Regions from separate parts of the Sporomusa aerivorans genome, predicted to be linked through region 1. Evidence: riboswitches for the same ligand, from Rfam matches in the RefSeq annotation. Region 1 holds a riboswitch; each other region holds the start of a gene.
What was found. Region 1 has a riboswitch for cobalamin ahead of nikB (nickel ABC transporter permease). Riboswitches for the same ligand answer to the same signal wherever they lie in the genome.
Positions count from the first base shown of each region.

Region 1 (3,133 bases):
TGTTAGGCAGTATAGCGGCCATTTCCCTTTTGGTCGGCGGTATCGGCATTATGAACATTATGCTGGTGTCTGTCACCGAGCGAACCCGGGAGATTGGTATCCGCAAGGCCCTGGGAGCCAGATATGCCAATATCCTCATGCAGTTTCTCATTGAAGCCATTGTTATCGGCGTCATTGGCGGGGCAATCGGCATCGCCACAGGAATTGGCGCTTCATATGCCATTTCCTCTGTTGCCGGCTGGAATACCGTGATTACATCCATGCCGATTATCATATCATTCGCGTTTTCCGTTGGGATTGGCCTGTTTTTTGGACTTTACCCTGCCCGGAAGGCCGCACTATTGAATCCGATTGATGCATTGCGGTATGAATAATTAAATAAATATAAAATAGTTATACAATCTACTGACAAATTGGCAGTAGATTTTTTTTATCCAGAATAAAATGCAATGATAAATGTTGCGGAAAAAGCGACGCATTGTCGCCAATCGCCTGCAATACAGACGATAAAGTAGACTTAGCTTCAGATGGGGTTTTAACCCCACCTGAAGTTTAGTCGCCCTTATCCAGGAACTTAGCCGCACTTATCTCCCGCTTATAGATGTAGGAGTCTTAGTGCGGGTTAGTTACAGGATAAATGAGTTATAACTCACGTAGTGTAGTTTGTATCAAAAATCGTCATCGTCAATAAAAACAAAGGATATATTGATTATTTATAGTTAATATAGTAAAATATTGGATTGACAAATGCCAAAGCGCATTTATATAATAGTAAACATAATATTTAATGGCTAATTTTGCTTATTAATGACAATTTTATATAGAACGTTATAAGTGTCGGCAGCATTTGCTGCTGAGCGATGAGAGGAAAACGGGTGAAAATCCTGTGCTGTCCCGCAGCTGTAAATAGGGAGCCTGCTTCAAAAGAGCGTCACTGGAGGAAACTCTGGGAAGACGGAAGCGAAGGTTATGATCTATGAGCCAGAAAGCCTGCTTATAATAAGATTCATTGTTGACTTACGAGTGATAAGGAAATGGATGTGTAGGCGCAGTCTATGCTTTTTCTGATTGTCTGCATATAACTGCACTGCGCCTGAATGGGCAGTCTGTCTGTATCCGTATAGAATCCTTTTCTTTTAGTTAAGAAAACGATTCTATACGGATTTTTATTTTTTGACAGAGAGGAGATGGTGATTTGAAGAGAAAAGAGCTTGTGCATCGCTTGGCGCAGATGGTTATTACTCTTCTCGGTGTCAGCTTCCTGACGTTTTGTCTGATGTATCTGTCGCCGGGAGATCCGGTAGAGATGCTGCTGGAGGTGGGCGATACCATTGTTTCGGAGGAAACGATTGCCGAGACGCGGGCACAGCTGGGGCTGGATCAGCCGTTTCATGTACAGTACGTCCGCTGGCTTGCCGGTGTTTTGCAGGGGGATATGGGCATGTCCTATTCGGCGAAGATGCCGGTAGCCGACCGGCTCTGGCAATGCCTGCCGGGAACGTTGGTACTGGCAGGCTCGGCTCTGGTAATGATGCTGTTGATCTCGGTTCCGTGCGGGATCCTGTCGGCGGTATATCGAAACCGTACCGCTGATTATCTGATTCGCGGCATTTCGTTTTTAGGCGTGTCTATGCCGAGCTTTTGGGTAGGGCTTATCCTGCTGTACGTTTTGGGGCTGAAGCTGAGGCTTTTCCCGATAGCAGGCGGTGTGGTGTCGCCGGACCGGATGGTGCTTCCCGCGTTAACGCTGGCCATTGCGATGTCGGCTAAATACACGCGGCAGGTGCGTACGGCGGTTTTGGAGGAACTGGGACAGGATTATATCATTGGTGCCCGGACGCGAGGCTTTCCCATGCGGAAAATTCTCTGGCGGCATGTGCTGCCGAATGCATGTCTGCCGCTCATTACGCTCCTGGGCCTGTCGATTGGCTGGCTGTTGGGCGGCGTGGCTGTTATTGAGATGGTCTTCTCCTGGCCGGGACTTGGCAAGATGGCTGTACATGCCATAGAGATGCGTGATTATCCGCTGGTACAGGGCTTTGTCCTCTGGATTGCTGTTTTGTATATGGGGATTAATCTGCTGGTTGATATCTCCTATACATATCTTGATCCGCGGCTGAAGAAAGGAGGGCGCTGAGTGTCGTTTTGGACAAAAGATAAATTCCTGTTTGGACTGTTTACGTTTTTGGTTCTAATGATTGCAGGCCTGGCGGTATTGGCGCCATGGCTGGCTCCTTACGACCCGTATGATGCGGTGATGCGGCAGTCGCTGCAGGCGCCGTCGGCGGAGCACCTGTTCGGTACGGACAAGCTCGGGCGTGACTGCTTATCGCGAATTCTCTACGGGACGCGGACCTCCCTTTTAATGACGCTATCGCTAGTCGCCATTATTTCGGTGATAGGGACATTCGTTGGTGTGGTCGCCGGCTACTCGGGCGGCAAGGTGGATACAGTGCTTATGCGCATTGTGGATATGATGCTGGCTTTTCCGGGCATCGTGCTGGCTATTGCCATTGCCGGCATGCTGGGCGGGAATATACTCAATACAATTCTGGCGCTGGCGGCCGTGAGCTGGACAAAATATGCGCGTTTGGGACGCAGCCTTACCCTGAAGCTGCGTGAACGTGATTTTATCGCGGCAGCCGTAACCAATGGAACAAGACCGCTCCACATCCTTTGGCGCCATATTTTGCCGAATATCCTGCCAACCATTGTTGTGACGGCCGCCATGGATATCGGTACGATGATCATGGAACTTGCCGGATTGTCCTTTCTGGGCTTTGGCGCGCAGCCGCCGACACCGGAATGGGGGCTTATGCTCAACGAGGGCAGACAGCATATCCAGACGGCTCCCTGGCTGATGATTTATCCGGGGGCTGCGATTCTGGCAGTTGTAGCAATCTTTAACCTTTGGGGAGACAGCCTGCGCGACATCATGGATCCGCAGCGGGCAAACTGAGTGAGAACATAGAAAGGGTGAGGTTTATGAAGGGCTTGGGAAGATTTATTTGTGTGTTGCTGATGATTTGCATGTCGGCGGTCTTTATGGCAGGCTGCGGCGGCAGCGGTAAAAAGGAAGCCGACAAAAAGACACTGAAAATTGGTGTAACAAATTTTGCGGATTCGCTGGAAC
Region 1 covers NZ_CP156926.1:1,031,104-1,034,236, forward strand. Annotated here, with positions in the region: gene SATMO3_RS04660 (ABC transporter permease) at 1-374, shown strand, start outside; cobalamin riboswitch at 816-1,013, shown strand; gene nikB (nickel ABC transporter permease) at 1,196-2,137, shown strand; gene nikC (nickel transporter permease) at 2,138-2,959, shown strand; gene SATMO3_RS04675 (ABC transporter substrate-binding protein) at 2,986-3,133, shown strand, end outside.

Region 2 (3,133 bases), 720 kb from region 1:
CTCTTTGGCATCATACCCCTGCTGCGGTAAAACGACCTGTCCGGCCAGCAACGCTCCGACATACTCGTTTTGCACAATAATGGGCGCGGCGAAATCGGTCAGCCCGCCATGGCAGTGATACACGACCGGACGCTGTCTTTCCACGGCGGCGCGGCCACCCCGGTCATCACAGGCCATGCAGCGGGCTAATCCTATGGGAAAGGACCGGACATAATCGCAAAACTCGGTAAATTTGCTGGGTCTGGTCACAGGTTTGCCATCGGCGTCAACCACAACAGCTGAAATGCCTGTAGTCTCCGAAAACTTGTCCTGAATCTCCTGCAGTATCTGGGTATTAACAATTTCCGACAAAACAAACCGTTTATAGTTTTGCACTATATTTCCCCCTGCGAACACTTTCGTAAGAGGTTATTTTAGCTGTTCCAGCTGCCGATTCCTGCCTAAGCGCGCAGACAATCGTCAAAAAGTGTCGCTAAATGGCTGCCAATTGCTCTGATTGCGGATTACTTAATTCGAAATCAGAGAGTCTGGCCATATTATACATGGTATAAGCCATGGTTTTAAGCATACCAATCATTAAAATGGCTCCGGTCCCTTCTCCCAAGGCCATGTTTGCCCGGATAGGAACATCATCGGCCAGGATATTGCCTAAGATCATGGCATAGCTCATCCCCGGTTCCTTGGAAAGATGGGAAGGCAAGCCAAAGTTTTCAACCTCTTTTTGAATACGGGATGCGCAAGCAAATGCCACAGCCGTAATAAAACCGTCAATCACAAACGGAATTTTCCGGTTTGCACACTCGGTCATTCCCGCGCAAATCGCCACAATATCAAAACCGCCAACACAGCGGAGAATATCTTCAATGCATTTGAAGGTTTCGCGGTGCCGCTCCACGCCTTTGGCCACAACCACACATTTTCTTTTCAGCACATCGCTGTTAGGACCGCTGGCGCCGTAGCCAACAACAAATTCGGGTAATATACCGGTCATGGCATGGAGCACAGCCGACGAAGTTGTTGTATTGCCGATGCCCATTTCCCCAAAGGAAATCAGGTTAGCACCATGTTGGTCCACGGCATACCCCACCATTTCCTGACCGATACGCCACGCTTTAGCAAATTCGTCCCGCGTCATGGCTTCGGTTTTCATGAAGTTCTTGCTGCCGGCTGCCACCCGCCGGTCTATGCCTACCCGTTTTTCATTTTTAATACCAATGTCAATGACCGAGTAAGGCACCTGATTAGCCGTGCAGAAGCAGCTGATAGTGGCTCGCCCGTCTACCATGTTTTGCGCCTGCAGGTAGGTGATCTCATCCGGAAAGGTAACAACGCCTTCTTCCACAACTCCGTTATCGGCGGCAAAAATCAAATGATAGGGTTTAATTTCCGGGTGCATCGTACCCCAAGCCAATAACATTTTTTTAAATACTTTTTCTAACAGCCCCAGACTGTTAACCGGTTTTGCTGCACCATCCACCAGTTCGTCTACTGCACTCCGATAATTCATGCCATTTCCCCCTTTAAAATAAAAAGTCCCTGGCCCAAAAGGGCTAGGGTTTTATCTTCTTAAAATCCTGTCCTTCCGGTACTACCCCTGGCGCGGGGGTAAATAACAGCCAAGACAGGCAGGTCTCCTGGCTTACGGATCATAAAAACATCCTGGCCTTCCCGGTTCCCGGTGGCATAGTAGGATATTTCTCCCCGATTACAGTGGCGCGACCGCGTCGTTTAAGGATTGTGAGCAATCCTTCCGAACTTCCCTATTCTCCTCTTATCTGATAAGAGGCACCTGTATGGTGGCATATATTAAATTTGTTGTTTCTTTGATGGCTCAATTTTACACCTAAAGCATTCTGCTGTCTACCACTTTGGAGCTTGTCGCAAGATGTTAAAGCATTTGGCCAAAAAAGTACTATTTCCCCGGTCTTGCTCTTACTGACATAGCCTGTTACGGTATCTGCCATATGGTTGTCAGTTGTTGTGATTTGTCACTTTATTGCCGACATCGCGCCAACTGCCGTCCGGGATCTTGCATAAATAAAAAAACGGTGTTATTGTTTTTAAGAACTTAAAGGAAAAGGGGGGCTGTGGTCAATGAAAAAGATCTTTGAATATTTTATGACACCGATTAGTATACTGGGAACAGGCTGCACGGAGCGAATCACCAGTTACATCAAACCAATGCTGTTTCGCAAAGCGCTGATCGTCAGCGATAAGGTTCTTGTCGAGACCGGCTTGATTGACAAACTCCTGGCACTACTTGACGAGGAAGGTATATTTTATATAATCTACAAAGATGTTTCTCCCAACCCCACCGTGAATCAGGTCAATTACGGGCTAAAACTCCTCAGGGATAACGGCTGCGACTTTTTGATTTCGTTTGGCGGCGGCTCGCCTCACGACTGCGCCAAAGCTATTGCGCTCTTAGCTACCAATGGCGGCGAAATCGCTCATTACGAAGGCTTAAACAAATCCCAGAAACGGGCAGCGCCGCTTATCGCCATTAATACTACGGCCGGTACAGGCAGCGAGCTGACCCGCTTCTGTGTCATCACCGATGAAGAACGTCATGTAAAAATGACAATTAACGATTGGCATGTCACTCCCATCATTGCCGTCAGCGACGCCGAACTTATGACCGGTATGCCGCCTGGTCTGACGGCAGCCACCGGCATGGACGCGCTGACTCATGCCATCGAGGCTTATGTGTCGACAAACGCCACACCGGTAACCGACTGCAAAGCGGTAAAAGCTGTTGAGCTAATTGTCGGCAATCTGGCCACAGCCTACTGCGACGGCAACGATTTAAGATCCAGAGAAGCCATGGTTTACGCTGAATACCTGGCGGGAATCGCCTTCAATAACGCGAGCCTGGGATATGTACATGCCCTGGCGCATCAGCTTGGCGGCTTTTATAATCTGCCGCACGGACTGTGCAATGCCATCCTGTTACCGGCAGTTATGGAATTTAACCTGCCGGCAGCCGTAACCAAATACGCCGATCTGGCCCATGCCGCCGACATTGATACGCAGGGCTTGTCGGCGGAAACCAGCGCCAAACGCTTTATCGCCCACATAAAAGGATTAAACCAAGAACTGGGATTACCGGCGAAACTCCAGGAATTGCGCGGCT
Region 2 covers NZ_CP156926.1:1,753,175-1,756,307, reverse strand. Annotated here, with positions in the region: gene SATMO3_RS07920 (PocR ligand-binding domain-containing protein) at 1-375, opposite strand, end outside; gene SATMO3_RS07915 (nicotinate-nucleotide--dimethylbenzimidazole phosphoribosyltransferase) at 473-1,507, opposite strand; cobalamin riboswitch at 1,607-1,808, opposite strand; gene SATMO3_RS07910 (iron-containing alcohol dehydrogenase) at 2,095-3,133, shown strand, end outside.
Region 2: it holds a riboswitch for cobalamin, as region 1 does, so the genes downstream of both, SATMO3_RS07915 (nicotinate-nucleotide--dimethylbenzimidazole phosphoribosyltransferase) here and nikB (nickel ABC transporter permease) in region 1, are expected to answer to the same signal.

Region 3 (3,133 bases), 310 kb from region 1:
ATTAGGCGATTGCATGAATGAGTGTTATTAGGAATTAGAGGAGATACAAGTTTATAATTTTTGCGGACCAATTCAGTATTATGGATGGATTTTTAGACAATATAAAATTTTAGTCACAGGATTAGATATATCTATTTATAATGCAGCAGGCACCAGTCAATATTAAGACAAGGCATACAAAAAAAATAGCGAGTTACTTCGAACTAATTTCTTTTGGGATTATCTGTTAACCCTAGTAGCCAATCAGTAGACACACCATAGAAATTAGACATTTTAATAAGTGTCTCGACACTTATAGGTCTTCTTCCGTGTTCTAGTGATCCAACGGCGCTTGGTGTGATACCAACAGCCTGAGATACTTCTTTTAACTTAAGGTCACGGTGTTCACGTAAATATTTAAGTCTTTCCGCCAATATTGATAAAATCATGCAATCATTCCTTAAAAATAATTGACTTTGTGCCAATTGCACATTTATAATATGTATATGAAGTGTGCAAATGGCACAAAGAAGTTTAAATGAAATGATGAAGGCTTCTGCCTTGCAACTTTTATTTTCTTCGAGCTTCGTCTGATCTGCCAACCAAGTAATCCAGAGACACGTCGAAATACTCGGCAAAGGAGATAAGAACTTCAAAGCTTGGTTTTGACTCGTTTTTCTCATACATAAATATGATCCGACGTTTGACTCCAACAGCATCTGCCAAATCCTCAGCTTTCAGCTTTCGTGATTTTCGTAAATGACTTAAACGTTCACCAAAAGATGGCATCAAATCACACACCGTTTCAAGTAAAAGTATTGACTGTGTAATTAAATTGCACTATAATGATTTGTAGTGCAATTTAATTGCGCAAAGGGTATTGGATTAAAGATATGATTTAATAACATGCTGCTTATTTGGCGTACCTTGCTACCTTTGATGTGCAGACAAGCACCTGGGTAGCCGAAAATATGTACTTCTAGCTAAATTCTAGTACAGCAGAAAGGAGGCAGCTAAAAGAGCAACCTAAACCACAGCAGGCTTATCTCAATAAGCCGCCAACCAAGGGCAAAGTATACCTAGAAATGTGTCCAAAAGACACTTGTCACCCAACGTCACGTTGGAGCAACAGCTGCCAATGGAGACAATCGAACGGAAAACAGGGGTGTGTTCCACATACGATTGTCTCCATTATAGCGCAGACAGCACCCGGCTTCAATCCAGGTGCTGAGAAAATGCACGGAAATTATGTCCGCACCGAAGTGTAGTGAAAGAGTCCCCTGGAAAAAATGTTTTTACTGAGAGGATAAAAACAGTCATAATCCACGACTATACGTCATAAGTTGAAACCGAAAGAACAACCGAATATCTTGGGATAGGTGCCCGCAAGGGCTTAATAGGGAAGTCCGGTGAAATACCGGCGCGGTCCCGCCACTGTAACGGGGAGTAGTCTCGCATATTGGCCACTGGAGCGTCAGCTTTGGGAAGGCGCGGGACAGCGATGAACCGGAGTCAGGAGAACTGCCTGTCCGACAATCACCATGTTACCTGCGAGCGACGGGGAGGAGATTATAAGATTACCGGACAATCCCGGTGAATTTGCTGTAAAACTTCCGTTGCGGGAGTTTTTTTTATTGCATCGCTCTTCGAAGCGATAGGCCAAAGAATACCACAGGGAGAGAACAAGATAAAGGAATGATCACCTTTGAACCATATCTATAAAATCATTTGGAACCGGGCCCGCGCCTGCTGGCAGGTGGTGTCCGAGCTGGCGAAAAGCACCGGCCGGATGAAATCGGTCCGCTGCAGCAGCGGCGTGCGCGGGGCCAAATGCATAGTGCTCAGCCTGGTCTGGTTGCTGGCGCTGAACATAGCAGCGCTGTTTATCCATACGGCGGCTGCGTTTACGCCGCCGGCCGACACCAAGAATACCTGGACATATATTGGACTGGTGGACGGCTATGATACCTGGACCTCCACGAGTGCTGTCGGCGGCAATGGCCACCTGGCCGGCACGTCCAAGAAGTATCTGACGGCCATAACCTTGAATGCCGGCGAACGATGGCGTCCCCTGGACATGCGGACCCCGGCAACGAATGCTCTGGTCGTATACGCTACGGTCAGCGACCTTACCCTGAATGCCGGCAGCATGCTGGATTTGGCCGGACGTCAGGCTTTGCTCTATCTGCCCACGTCCCAGTTTCCCGGCGGGTTCGACAACACGCAAAAGCAGATAGCCGGGTATCATTTTACGATTGATAAATTAACGCTGGCCGGGGATGCGGTCTTTCGTATCAATACCAATATAAAACTCATTGGCGGCAATGGCGGTTTCACTGGGGCAAGTATAACCGTCAAACAACTTGAGGGAGCGGGCGGCACGGTCTATATCCAGTCCGCCTATGACCCGGCCTGGAAAGAGCTGGTCAGGGGCGTAGGCTCGATCTATGAGCGCAAGACGTTGGCGCTGAGCGCTCCCGGTAACTATGATAACTACATAGCCGCCGACTTCAGCGCCGCCGATTACAGCAAGGTCAATGTCGTGGGCCAGGCGTCACTGATGGATGGACCTCTCAGGCTCTATGAACTGGTGCCGGTCATCGACTGGAACAACCTGCATGCCGGCAAGGCCGTGCTGGTGGCGCTCAAAGCCTATAATACCGGTGTTATCTCCGAATCCGGCAAAATGGCCAGTGATGCCCAACTGACTTACCGCAATATCTGGCGTATTGAAGAGGGCAATCTCTTCACCCGCATGGATGAGCTGCATGCCCGGCATTACGGCAATACAGACGCGCCGTCCCTTGCCGGCGCGGCGGACAGGCCGGTGAGTGAAGGGGTATGGGCCCATAGCTTCCGGGGGAAACTGAACAGCCGCGGCGCGTACGGGCGCAGCGTCAGCCAAAGCTACAACGGACTGCAGGCCGGATTTGATAAGGCCCGGGAGGGCGACTTCTATAACGGGACCTTATACTACGGCCTGATGCTGGGCCAGCTGGACGCCGGCACCGGCTACGCCACAGGCCGGGGAGACCTGACCGGCACGAGCATGGGCACCTATGCTTCCTGGATTGGCCACAATGGCCGCTATCTGGACCTGGCTGCCCGGATGACAAAAATCGAAAACGACTACCGGTTTCATGACAGCGACAGC
Region 3 covers NZ_CP156926.1:725,100-728,232, forward strand. Annotated here, with positions in the region: gene SATMO3_RS03325 (helix-turn-helix domain-containing protein) at 204-581, opposite strand; gene SATMO3_RS03330 (helix-turn-helix domain-containing protein) at 550-768, opposite strand; cobalamin riboswitch at 1,340-1,523, shown strand; gene SATMO3_RS03335 (TonB-dependent receptor domain-containing protein) at 1,685-3,133, shown strand, end outside.
Region 3: it holds a riboswitch for cobalamin, as region 1 does, so the genes downstream of both, SATMO3_RS03335 (TonB-dependent receptor domain-containing protein) here and nikB (nickel ABC transporter permease) in region 1, are expected to answer to the same signal.

Region 4 (3,133 bases), 210 kb from region 1:
TTCTTGAGGATGCGGGCAAACATGCCAAACTGGGGGAACTGATCGGCCGCACCGTCAAACAGGCCGTCAAGGAAGCCTTGCTGCGGCAAAGCGGCCTGTCCCCGCAAAAACAGCACAGTATGCTGCGGCGTATGAACCGCTTCGGCGTGACCGAGGAAAGCTTGTATCAGCAGTATCTGGAGGAATACGGAGCCATTAACAGACAGCGTTTTGCGGCAGTCCTGCGCCAACTGGACAAGGAGGCGGAACTGGTGACCGGTACGTCACTGTATGTTCACCTCTTAGATCAGAATCAGTGGCAGTTGCTGAGTGGCGGCGAACTGGCCCAGGCCGGCAATGACCTGCTTGTTTTGACCGCAGGCAAGTATCAGGTGTTAGCCCCGTCGGTAGCTACCGGCGAACTGACAGCCGATATCCGGGCCTGGTCGGCACTGGTTGTGAAGATTGTAGCGGACCGGCTTGACCGGATACCCGCCTTGGAAGCTCCGACACCAGTCATTTCACAGCAGGCTATACAAAGTTCTGCCGATGCCTTCACCGAAACCATGCTGACCGGTCTGAGCGAGAGGGAGTAATAGGGTCAGGCTTGAGTTATTAAAATTGACTTAGGATACACTGCGAATGTTATGAAGCAATAGAGAGAGGTCTAATGACAAGGACGGACAAGGACGCAGTCAACCAAAGTACTGCAAATTGTCCCAGCCAATATTACAAGGATTTGGCAAGAGTTAATTGACATTAAAGATGGAGAGGAATAAGTCAATGTCATATGTAACTCAAGCCTGACCCCTTTAAACCCTGACCCCTTTAAACCCTGACCCCTTTAAACCCGATGATTGTGGAAAACATTGTCTAAATTAGTTTATATTTGACAATTTCGCTCATAAAATGTTAAAATAATGTAAATAATATAATTTCATATGCCTTGTAAGAAAGGCGAAACAGGTGCCCCGCAAGGGGCTTAATAGAGAAGTGCGGTTAAGCAGTTTTGCTGATCCCGCCGCGGTCCCGCCGCTGTATCGGGGAGTAGGTTTGCATTAGGTCACTGGATGATTGTCATCTGGGAAGGCGCAAACACTATCATGATCCGGAGCCAGAAGAACTGCCTGTTTGACAATCACCGCTTGAGCCACGAGAGATGGGGAGGGGATTCGCACAGTTTTATTGAAAATTTACTGGTTTACTGTGTTGCTGCAGACCTCTTCCGTTTTATACGGGAGAGGTCTTTTGATGTCTTAGTGAGTTTACAATGAGGAATAGAAAATGAAACAGTTTTTATATCTGGCGGCTCTTTGCTCGCTTTGTCTGCTGCTTACCGGCTGCCCCGCCAGACCGGTTGCCGATAAAACGGTCAGTGCCCGCAGCGGTTATACTGTAACGGACGATAGCGGGTATACCATGCTGCTGGCGGATAAGCCCAAACGCATTGTGTCGCTTGCTTATAGCGTGGATGAGATTATTTTGGAACTGGTGGCGCAGGAGCGGATTCTGGCTTTTAGCCGGCATGCCGGCGATCCGGAAATCACTTTTATTACCGCCGAGCAGGCTGCCAGAGTGGGTCAACGGGCCGTACCCTATGCCGAGGCGCTCATTGCGCTCCGGCCGGATCTGATCTTAGCGGCGCCAGGTACCCTGCGGCCGGAAGCAGTACAGACACTGAGAGAAGTCGGCATTCCTGTATATATTTCCAAAAGTCCGAAAAACTTGCCGGAGGTTAAACAAAGAATTATAAGTTTAGCCCGCGCGGTGCGGGAAGAGGAACAGGGGCAGCGCATGATTGCCCAAATGGAAAAGCGGTTGCGGCAAATTGAAGCAAGATTGGTCCCAGTCACTCCGGCTAACAGCAAATGTGCGATGGCTTTTGATTTTATCGGTGTTATCGGCAACAGAAACAATTTGCTGGCAGATATCTTCCAATATGCCCATTTGCGTAACGGCGCTCTCCTGGCCGGCAGCGACCAGGGCGAAAACCGCCTGTCCAAGGAACAAATTATTGCCGCAAATCCGGATATCTTTCTTTTGCCTACCTGGAATTATGACGGGCACAGTGATGTCGACACCTACCGGCGGCAGATTATGACAGATCCGGCCCTGCAGCATGTTGCCGCCGTTCGCAATGATCAGGTGAAGCTGGTTTCCGACCGCTTTCGCTACGTAGGTTCGCAGCATGTTGTTGAGAGTATTGAGGTATTCGCCCGGACAGCCTATCCGGAGCTTTTTTAATTTTTTTCATAAAGAAGGTCATCATGCTGACGCTATATAAACGAAATCAGAGCAAGATTCTCCTGCTGCTGGCAGCTTTTTTGCTTGCCACAAGTCTCTCGCTTATGCTGGGGCAGGTTGAAATTCCTTTAGCCGGGACAGTTGCTGTGCTGGGCTATCAGCTATATCTGCCTGGCTTCGGTGCAGACGATTTTACGCTGGAGCAACAGTCTATTTTGTGGCAGATACGTATGCCGCGCACTTTGATTGGCATCATGGCCGGCGCCGCCCTGGCTGTTTCCGGTGCCGTCATGCAGGGGATTTTCGGCAATTATTTGGCAGATCCCGGTATTATCGGCGTATCAGGCGGTGCGGCTGCCGGCGCCGTCATTGCCATTGCTTCCGGCATTGGATTTTTGAATCTTTTTTATATGCCGCTGTTTGCTTTCATTGGTGCGGTATGCGCTGCCGGTATCACTGTCTCGCTGGTGATGCGGCAGGGAAAGATTCCGGTGATGCCGCTGCTTTTGGCCGGCGTGGCCGTAAGTATAATCTCAGGCGCCTTTACTGCCGGCATCTTAACCTATATTAACGAACAGAAGGTGCAGCAGTATCTGTTCTGGATGATCGGCAGTCTTGATTTCCGGCGCTGGGAACATGTATATATCGCTTTCTGGCCCATTAGCCTGGGGATTGCCCTGCTGATTTTGCTGTCGCGCCATCTTAACATTCTTGTCTTGGGGGAAACGGAGGCAAGGGCTGTAGGCCTGGCAATCGTTCCTTACCGGCTGCTTTTACTGCTGATCGCTTCCCTGATTGCGGCCACGGCAGTCTGTGTCAGCGGTAATATCGGCTTTGTCGGTCTGGTAATACCGCATATCTCCCGCCTGCTGGTAGGTCCGGATCATCGTCTGCTGCTGCCCTACAGCGC
Region 4 covers NZ_CP156926.1:1,238,895-1,242,027, forward strand. Annotated here, with positions in the region: gene SATMO3_RS05470 (adenosylcobinamide amidohydrolase) at 1-575, shown strand, start outside; cobalamin riboswitch at 927-1,125, shown strand; gene SATMO3_RS05475 (ABC transporter substrate-binding protein) at 1,264-2,223, shown strand; gene SATMO3_RS05480 (FecCD family ABC transporter permease) at 2,247-3,133, shown strand, end outside.
Region 4: it holds a riboswitch for cobalamin, as region 1 does, so the genes downstream of both, SATMO3_RS05475 (ABC transporter substrate-binding protein) here and nikB (nickel ABC transporter permease) in region 1, are expected to answer to the same signal.